DNA from 3 places in the Mesorhizobium sp. WSM4845 genome. Region 3 is predicted to be linked to each of the others. Evidence: predicted binding sites of a transcription regulator. Region 3 holds the regulator's gene; each other region holds the start of a gene.

The links. The regulator LexA, encoded in region 3, represses DNA repair genes until DNA is damaged. The targets are predictions, from matches to a motif close to TGTTCNNNNTGTGTTCNG.
Region 1: the regulator LexA is predicted to act here: its motif matches at 2,172-2,189, upstream of recA (recombinase RecA).
Region 2: the regulator LexA is predicted to act here: its motif matches at 1,320-1,337, upstream of parE (DNA topoisomerase IV subunit B).

What each region holds. Positions count from the first base shown of each region.
Region 1 is NZ_JBVVQA010000022.1:152-3,429, reverse strand. Features, by position in the region: gene alaS (alanine--tRNA ligase) at 1-687, opposite strand, end outside; gene recA (recombinase RecA) at 951-2,048, opposite strand; gene AC0L2C_RS22785 (carbohydrate kinase family protein) at 2,324-3,244, shown strand.
Region 2 is NZ_JBVVQA010000005.1:34,770-38,047, forward strand. Features, by position in the region: gene parE (DNA topoisomerase IV subunit B) at 1-1,249, opposite strand, end outside; gene AC0L2C_RS07765 (GGDEF domain-containing protein) at 1,517-2,686, shown strand; gene gcvP (aminomethyl-transferring glycine dehydrogenase) at 2,746-3,278, opposite strand, start outside.
Region 3 is NZ_JBVVQA010000005.1:239,510-242,787, reverse strand. Features, by position in the region: gene AC0L2C_RS08700 (molybdopterin molybdotransferase MoeA) at 1-993, shown strand, start outside; gene lexA (transcriptional repressor LexA) at 1,098-1,835, shown strand; gene AC0L2C_RS08690 (ComEC/Rec2 family competence protein) at 1,829-3,278, opposite strand, start outside.

The DNA.
Region 1 (3,278 bases), on a different contig from region 3:
CATGCCGGTGTCGATCGACGGGCGCGGCAGGTCGATGCGCTCATCCTTCGTCACCTGTTCATACTGCATGAACACCAGGTTCCAGAATTCGAGGAAACGGTCGCCATCCTCCTCGGGGCTGCCGGGAGGGCCGCCCCAGATGTGCTCGCCACGGTCGATGAAGATCTCCGAGCACGGACCGCAAGGTCCGGTGTCGCCCATCGCCCAGAAATTGTCCGAGGTCGGAATGCGGATGATACGATCGTCGGAAAAGCCGGCGATCTTCTTCCAGTAGCCGGCAGCCTCGTCGTCGGTGTGATAGACCGTGACCAGCAGCTTGTCCTTCTTCAGCCCGAACTCCCTGGTGATCAGGTTCCAGGCAAGCTCGATGGCGCGCTCCTTGAAATAGTCGCCGAACGAGAAATTACCGAGCATCTCGAAGAAGGTCAGGTGGCGCGCGGTGTACCCGACATTGTCGAGGTCGTTGTGCTTGCCGCCGGCGCGAACACTCTTCTGAGCCGTCGTGGCACGCGAGTAGGGTCGCTTTTCCAGGCCGGTGAAAACGTTCTTGAACTGCACCATGCCGGCATTGGTGAACATCAGTGTCGGGTCGTTGCGCGGCACCAGCGGGCTCGACGCGACGACCTCGTGACCCTCCTTGCGGAAATAGTCGAGGAATGTCGACCGGATCTCGTTCACGCCACTCATGAATACTGCCTTTTAGCTTTTAGAGAGAGCCGCCGGCGCGGCCGACGGCAAATGGACATGGCCTTTTAGCCGCCGCGTTGCACCCTGTCCAGAAACACGGAATTGGGCCAATTTGCGGGGCTTGCCGGTCATCTCGGCGCCACCGCTGAAACGCAAACCGCCGGCGCTAGGCCGGCGGTTTGAACGCAACAATACAGGACTCGATTAAACAGGCTGGAGCTGATGCGCGGGAATCATGGCCAAACTCCGGCCACTGCCGAAGCCTACATGGCGCCGGCTTCGTCCTCGAAACCATCGTCTCCGCCTTCGGAACCACCATTCTCGAGGAACTTTTCCGCAATCAGACCGGCATTCTGCCGTAGTGCCAATTCGATTTCGCGCGCCGTATCGGGATTGTCGCGCAGGAACAGTTTTGCATTCTCGCGGCCCTGGCCGAGACGCTGCGAATTGTAGGAGAACCAGGCGCCCGACTTTTCGACCACGCCAGCCTTGACGCCGAGGTCAACCAGCTCGCCGGTCTTGGACACGCCCTCGCCATACATGATATCGAACTCGACCACCTTGAAGGGCGGCGCCAGCTTGTTCTTGACCACCTTGACGCGGGTCTGGTTGCCGACGACCTCGTCGCGGTCCTTGACCGAGCCGATGCGGCGAATGTCGAGGCGCACCGAAGCGTAGAATTTCAGCGCGTTGCCGCCGGTCGTGGTCTCGGGCGAACCGAACATGACGCCGATCTTCATGCGGATCTGGTTGATGAAGATGACCATGGTGTTGGAGCGCGAGATCGAGGCGGTCAGCTTGCGCAGCGCCTGGCTCATCAGGCGGGCCTGCAGGCCGGGCAGCGAATCGCCCATCTCGCCTTCGATTTCGGCGCGCGGCGTCAGCGCCGCGACCGAATCGACCACCAGCACGTCGATGGCGCCGGAACGCACCAGCGTGTCGCAGATCTCCAGCGCCTGCTCGCCGGTATCGGGCTGCGAGATCAAGAGGTTTTCGAGGTCGACGCCGAGCTTACGGGCATAGACCGGGTCGAGCGCGTGCTCGGCATCGACGAAGGCGCAGATGCCGCCCTTCTTCTGGGCCTCCGCCACAGTGTGCAGCGCCAGCGTCGTCTTGCCCGAGCTTTCCGGCCCGTAGATCTCGATGATGCGGCCGCGCGGCAGGCCGCCGACGCCGAGCGCGATGTCGAGGCCAAGCGAACCGGTCGGCACCGTTTCGATCTCGACGACCTGCTCGTTTGCGCCGAGCCGCATGATCGAGCCCTTGCCGAAGGCACGCTCGATTTGCGACAGCGCCGCATCCAGAGCCTTTGATTTGTCCACCGTTTTGTCCTCTACAAGCCGCAAAGAATTCTGAGCCATGATACATCACCCCTTGGTCGTCAATGAAGGCCGGACAATCCGTAATCCCTATCAATTTGTACCTTTTTTGTTCTCGATTGGCAAGGGGATACAACCGATTGAAAAACCAACAATATCCGGATCTGTTCTTTTTTTGTTTCGTGTTTCACCCAGGATGCATCCCGGCTTCACCCGCAGGATTCTGCTAGGCATCTTCCGAATCGCGCCTCCGGTTGCCGGGTTCCGCCGGACAACCTAGTCTCCACCCGGCAGCAGCAAAGGTCATCTCACTGGGCATGATGAAGTCGCCGACGATCCTGGCAGTAGGCGGCGCCTATATCGAGCGGCGCGGCCAGGTTTCGGGCGCCTTCGTGCCGGCGGCGTCGAACCCCGGCACGATGCGCGAGGAAGTCGGCGGCGCCGTCTTCAATGCGCTGCGCTGCGCCGTGCGCCGCGGCGTCTCCGGCTCGCTGCTTTCGGTACGGGGCGGCGATGTTCTGGCCGATACGCTTTCACGCGCCATTGCTGCAGCCGGCATTGCCGATCTGTCCGTGGTGTTCCTCGATCGCACGACGCCGAGCAACACAGTGCTGATCGACGGCGACGGCGCGCTGATCGCCGGCCTCGCCGACATGGCGCTCTACGACCTGGCACTTGCCAAGCAGATCCGCCGTGCCAAGGTGCGCGAGGCAATCAGCACCGCTGATGCAGTCCTTTGCGACGCAAACCTGCCGTCGGCGGCGCTTGAGCGGCTGGTAGCGCTTGCAGCCGACAAGCCCGTGTTTGCACTTGCCGTTTCGCCCAGCAAGGCGGCGCGGCTGACGCTGGTGCTTGAGTTTCTGGCGATGGCCTTCATGAACCGGCACGAGGCCGGCGCGCTTACCGGCGCCGACGTCGATGCCGACGAGCGTGGCATTGTCGACGGCCTAAGACGCGCCGGCCTGAAAAGCGGCGTGGTCACCGCTGGTGACGGTCCGGTGCTGGGTTTCGACGCGGCCGACGCCTTCTTGATCCTGCCGCCGAAAAAAGTCACGGTCGGCGCCGCCGATGCGCTGGCGGGCGCGACGATGGCCGCCCTGCTGCGCGGCCTGACGCTGGGCGCAGCGCTGCGCGAAGGCGTTGCCGCAGCAATGCTCGCCGTCGAGAGCGCCACCTTCACGAGCGCTATCTTTGCCGAGGCGCTGGCATTCGTGCCCGAGGCGCGCGACCTGGCATGAAATCCTGGATGTTGGCGCCGCCCCTCAACCCCCT
Region 2 (3,278 bases), 200 kb from region 3:
GCTTCGAAGCTTCCTGCGGGTTGTCGGCCAGCCAGTGGTCGAAGGGGTCGCGGATCGCGGCCTCGACGATCCTGATCGCCTCGATCGTCGCCAGCCGGTCCTTGGTCTGGCCGACGAATTCCGGCTCGCGGATGAACACAGACAGCATGCCCGCCGCCGAGATCATGACGTCTTCCGAGGTGACGATCGAAGCGCGCTTGTTGCCGACCAGCTCGGCATAGGCGCGCAGGCCGCGCGTCAAGACGTTGCGGAAGCCAGCCTCATGGGTGCCGCCTTCGCCGGTAGGGATGGTGTTGCAGTAGGAGTTGAGGAACCCGTCGCCGCCGAACCAGGTCACCGCCCATTCGAGCGAGCCGTGGCCGCCTTGCCTGTCGCTTTTGCCGGCAAAGATTTCGCGGGTGACCTGGAATTCGTCGCCGAGCGAGGCTTTCAGATAATCCTTGAGGCCACCGGGAAAATGGAACTCGGCCTTGGCCGGCGTCGTGTCCTTCTCATTGATCAGCGAGGGGTCGCAGGTCCAGCGGATCTCGACGCCACCGAACAGATAGGCTTTCGAGCGCGTCATCCGGTAGAGCCGCGCCGGCTCGAACGCCGCACCCTTGCCGAAGATCTGCTCGTCGGGATGGAAGCGTATTCTGGTGCCGCGGCGGTTATGCACCTCGCCGAGCTGCTCCAGACCGGTCACCGGAACGCCGCGCGAAAAGCGCTGGCGATAGAGCTGGCGGCCGCGAGCGACCTCGACCTCGAGATGGTCCGACAGCGCGTTGACGACGGAGACGCCGACGCCGTGCAGGCCGCCCGAGGTTTCGTAGACCTTGCTGTCGAACTTGCCGCCGGAATGCAGCGTCGTCATGATGACTTCGAGCGCAGGCTTCTTGAATTTCGGATGCGGATCGACCGGAATGCCGCGGCCATTGTCGGTCACCGCCAGGTATCCGTCGGCCGAAAGCTCGACATCGATGAAAGTCGCGTGGCCGGCGACCGCCTCGTCCATCGAATTGTCGATGACCTCGGCGAACAAATGGTGCATCGCCTTGTCGTCGGTGCCGCCGATATACATGCCGGGCCGCCGCCGCACCGGCTCCAGCCCTTCCAGAACCTCGATGTCGGCGGCACTGTAGCTCTCGCTGCCGTCGCGGGATGCCGGGCGCTTCGCCGCCTGCACCAGCGGGTCGGCCGGGCGCGCGGTGGCGCGAACCGGTTGCGGCTGCTTGTCCAAATTGCCGAAAAGATCGTTGCTGTCGTTCATGCTGGTCCTGGATTGCGATGCTGCGAATCACCACCCGATACTGCCACGCTTTTTGCGGGCAGGCGACGGAGGTTCCCGTTACGTTCGAGGATAGAGCCTCTTACTGCAAAACCATTCGACAACCAAGCGGCGGAAATGGGCCGAGGGCATCGACGCTTTGTAAACCTTGTCCGGAGGTTACGCCGGAAGGTTGGCCGAAAAAGGGTATTCGCGGATTGCTGCTGACCTAGAATGCGGCAGAACCCGAGAAGAGGCTGTCGCTTACGCATGTTGGATTACAGTTCGCTCCTGCTTGCGGCAGCGCTGTCGGGCACGTGCCTCAGCATCACCCTGTTTGCGATCTGGTGCACCGCGCCACAGGCACGCTTTGTGCTGACGGTGGCGTGCGGCATTCTCGTGCTCGTCGCACATGTGGTCTTGTTCTGGCACTATGCCAAGCATCCTAGCCCCTGGCTTTGCCAGATTGTACTTGCGCTTCTCAGCCTGGGCCTTCTGACCCTCTGCCTGTCGGCCATGCAGTATCTCGGCGTCCACGACTACAGGCGCGCCATCTTGCCGACCCTGGCTGCGATGGCGGTTTGCGCAGGCGCGACGTCGCTGGGCTTTGACGGCGTCGGCTTCATCGTCACCTACGCGACGGTAACGGCGCTGCTCTCGCTTATCGGGGTGATGTTCTGGATCAAAGGTGGTCATGATCGCCGGATATTGCTGGTCGTTTCGTTCCTGAGCGGCGTCTGTGCGCTGTCCTTCGGACTTTGCGGCGCGGTCCTGCTGGTCAAAGGCCAATGGGTGCTCGGCGTTGCGCCCGACAACTGGGCCGAACGGTTGAATTCCGCCGTGGCGGTCGCCTGCATGACGGGGCTCGGCGCATTGACGCTCTCCCTGCACCATTTGCAGGCGCAGATCGAACTGAAGGCCGAGACCATGACCGACCCATTGACCGGGCTGATGAACCGGCGGGCGTTGACGGCATTCTACGGCGAGCGGATTTTCGGCCCGTTCATGTCCGTCGCCATGTTCGACCTCGACCATTTCAAGAAGACGAACGATGTATTCGGTCATCCGGTCGGCGATCAGGTTCTGCGCCGCTTCGCCGCTGTCGTCAGAAAATACTCCAGGACCGGCGTCGACGCCTTCCGGCTGGGCGGCGAGGAATTCGTCCTCGTCATGTCGCGGATGACTGAAGAGAAGGCTTACGACATTGCGAGCAAGATCAGCGTCGCCTTCGGCGCGGAAGTCGTCGCCACCCAGCTTGGTCCGTTGCGCAGCACAGTCAGTGGCGGCATCGGCTTTGGCGGGACAGATGGCACCAGTCTCGACAATGTGCTGGCCGAAGCCGACGCCGCACTCTATGCGGCAAAGCGCGCCGGGCGAAATCGCGTCGTCGCCCAGAACAGGGCGAGCAAGGCCGACGCGCCGGCCTTGCGTTCTGCCTGATTGAGGCTTCTATCTTCTTGTTTGTCCGAAAACCGGATTCCACTTTTCGGGATCATGGTCTACTCCGCCGCCCCCAGATATTCCGACAGCGGCGGGCAGGAGCAGACGAGGTTGCGGTCGCCGGCGACATTGTCGATGCGCGACACCGGCGGCCAGTATTTGGCTGACGTGTCGGCATCGACGGCGGGGTAGGCCGCCTCCAGGCGCGAATAGGGATGGGTCCACTGGCCGGCCAGCGCCTCGGCGGCGGTATGCGGCGCATTGACCAGCGGATTGTCGGCTAGGGGCCATTCGCCTTTCGCCACCTTGGCTGCCTCGCCTGATATCGCGATCATCGCCTCGCAGAAGCGATCGAGCTCGCGCTTGGGCTCGGACTCGGTCGGCTCGACCATCAGCGTGCCGGCGACCGGAAACGACATGGTCGGCGCATGGAAACCATAGTCGATCAGCCGCTTGGCGACGTCGTCGACGCTGATGCCGGCACTGTCCTTGAGCACGCGGGTATCGAGGATGCATTCATGCGCGACGCGCTCGTGCCTGCCCTTGTAGAGCACCGGGAAATGCGCTCCGAGCCGCGTCGCCACATAATTGG
Region 3 (3,278 bases):
GTGATCGGCATAGCGCCGGCCGGACGAGGCTTTGCCGGAACAGTCGGCGCGGCGCAGGCCGTGCGCATCTTCACCGGCGCGCCGCTTCCCGGAGGCGCCGACACCATCGTCATCCAGGAGAATGTCCGCGACCTCGGCGGCGGCATGGTCGAAGTGACCGCGCCGACGGTTGAAGGCCGCAACATCCGCCGCCTCGGGCTCGATTTCTTGCAGGGCGACATGCTGCTGGAGAAAGGCCGCCTGCTTGATCCCGCGGCATTGTCGCTGGCGGCGTCGGCCAACCACCAGCAGGTCCGCGTGGTGAAACGGCCGCTGGTCGCCATCATCGCCACCGGCGACGAATTGCTGCCGCCGGGCAGCGACCTTGGCCCCGACCAGATCATCTCCTCCAATGCCTATGGCGTCGCCGCCGCGGCCCGCTCGGTTGGCGCCTGCGCACTCGATCTCGGCATCGCCCCCGACCGCAAGGAGGCGATCGCCGCGCTGGTGAAAAAAGCCGTCGCCGCAGGCGCGGACGTCATCGTTACGCTGGGCGGCGCCTCGGTCGGCGACCACGACCTCGTCCATGACGTGCTGACCGGCGAAGGCATGGCGCTCGATTTCTGGAAAATCGCCATGCGGCCCGGCAAGCCATTGATGTTCGGGCGGCTGGGCGCCATCCGCTGCATCGGCCTGCCCGGCAATCCGGTGGCCAGCCTGGTCTGCACGCAGCTCTTTCTGAAGCCGCTGCTGGCGCGGCTCGGCGGCCGCGCGTTTCGCCAGGACATGCGTCAGGCGCGGCTCGGCGCCGCCATGCCGGCCAACGATCTCAGGCAGGACTATGTACGCGCGGTGGTGAAGGAAGAAGCTGGCACGCTTGAGGCAACGCCGTTCAGTGTCCAGGATTCCTCGATGCTCAGAATGCTGGCCGACGCCAACGGATTGGTCGTGCGCGAGCCATTCGCTCCCGCGGCCGCAGCGGGCGCCGCCTGCAGCGTGCTGATGCTACGCTGAACAAAACGTCAACACATTCATTAAACTTTAAATGGTTGCGGAACACAACTGGAACAGATAGTGTTTGTTCTGGGTTTGTTTTTCTGATTCTGTTGGGGGTCGCGATGCTAACACGCAAACAACATGAACTGCTGATGTTCATCCACGAGCGACTGAAGGAAAGCGGCATTCCGCCCTCGTTCGACGAGATGAAGGAAGCGCTCGACCTCGCCTCCAAATCGGGGATCCACCGGCTGATCACGGCGCTGGAGGAACGCGGTTTCATTCGCCGCCTGCCCAACCGCGCCCGCGCGCTGGAGGTGCTGCGCCTGCCCGATTCGATCGCGCCGGGCCTCAATGCGGCGCGCAAATTCTCGCCGAGCGTCATTCAAGGCAGCCTTGGCCAGGGCGGCCTCGGACGCCAGATCAAGCCGGCGCCTTCGCGCATGCGTGCGGCCGGCAATGACGACGACGTCGTTGCCACCGTTTCCATACCGGTGATGGGCCGCATCGCTGCCGGTGTGCCGATCGACGCCATCCAGCACCAGACGCATTCGATCTCGGTGCCACCGGACATGATCACCGGCGGCACGCACTACGCGCTGGAGGTCAAGGGGGATTCGATGATCGAGGCCGGCATCTTCGACGGCGACACGGTTATCATCCGCAACGCCGACACCGCCCAGCCTGGCGAGATCATTGTCGCTCTGGTCGACGAGGAGGAAGCGACGCTGAAGCGATTCCGCCGCAAAGGTGCCTCGATCGCACTGGAAGCCGCCAATCCGGCCTACGAGACGCGCATCTTCGGGCCGGACCGGGTCAAGGTGCAGGGCAAGCTCGTCGGACTGATCCGGCGTTACTGAACGGCAGGCTTCTTGGGTTTCTCGGCCCTGCGGTATGGCGGCAGGCCCCTCGCCTCGCGCGAAAATCGCCGCTGCTCATGCCAAGGCCTGTATGGCTGTCTGACGGCAAAACGGATTTCTGCGCGCGTCTTCGCCGATAGCGGATCGAAGAAGACGGCGGCACTGCCCATGCGAGCGAGCTGCCGTTTGGTGACGACGAGAACCAGCGGGTTGCGGCAGAGTTTGTAATAGGCTGTGGCATCGTCGATGACGATCAAATCCGCAAAGGCACAGGCCGGCCGCGCGGTTTTGCGGTTGTCGGCGAGCGCGATGAGCGCGCCGGACGGATGCCGGGCCAGGCACAGGCCGGCAGTGCAGGTGAAAGGCGCTCCCGGCGGCAGGTCGGCCGGATCGGCGATGTCGAACCGCACATCTCCTTTTTCGAATGTCTCCGGCTCGACGATCGTTGTTGAAACCAGCGCATGTTTCCAGTTGTCGGTGGTGAATTCGTTCGAACGCATCCGGTTGACGGCAAGTTCGCCGCCGCCGATCGGCAGCGCCACCAGATGCGCATCCTCCGAGATCAGCACGTCGGGGGTGCGCGTCTCGGAAATCGTCAGCAGGCCGGCGAGCGCAAAGGGAAGTGCGGCAAGCCGCAGCCATGTCGTCGCCATCGTGGCGATGACTAAGGCGACCGTCACCAGCAGAACCGATTGCAACGAAATCAGGCCGACTGCATCGACGGGCGAACGCTCCGATATCCATCCCGAAATTGCAATCATCGCCGTCAGGCCCTTGCCCATCATGTAGAGGAAAGGGCCGTCGAGGCCGAAAGGCATTGCCAAGGCGCTGAGGACGGCCAGGAACATGACGATCGTGACGATCGGCATGACGGCCAGATTGGCGAACAGGCTGAGCGGCGAGACGCGCTGGAAGTGCCAGATGGCGAAGAGCGCGGTGGCGCTGCCGGCAATGATGGAGGTCATTGCGATGGTGCCTGCCCCGGCGACGAGCTTGCGCGTGACGAAAGCGACCGGTGACCGTCGCTGTCGCGGCGCCTTGGCCCTGTCGGCACGATAGTCGGACCAACCGGCATAGGCGCCCACGAGAGCCGCAGTCGCGGCGAACGACATCTGGAAGCTTGCGCCGACCACCTCGTGCGGCGACACGACGATAACGGCGATGGCCGAAATCGCCAGGTTGCGCATGGTGAGTGCCGCCCGGTCGAACAGCACGGCGACAAGCATTACCGCCAGCATGATGAAGCTGCGTTCAGCCGCGACCACGATACCGGAAAAGATCAGATAGGCAGCGATGGAGACGAGTGCGGCAGCAGCCGCATATTTTTTGACCGGCCGGCGCGACGAAAAGTCGGGAAACAGCGCAAAGGCGCCGCGCAGCAATCCCATGACGGTGCCGGCGACAAGCGCCATGTGCAGGCCGGAAATGGAGATGATGTGGTAG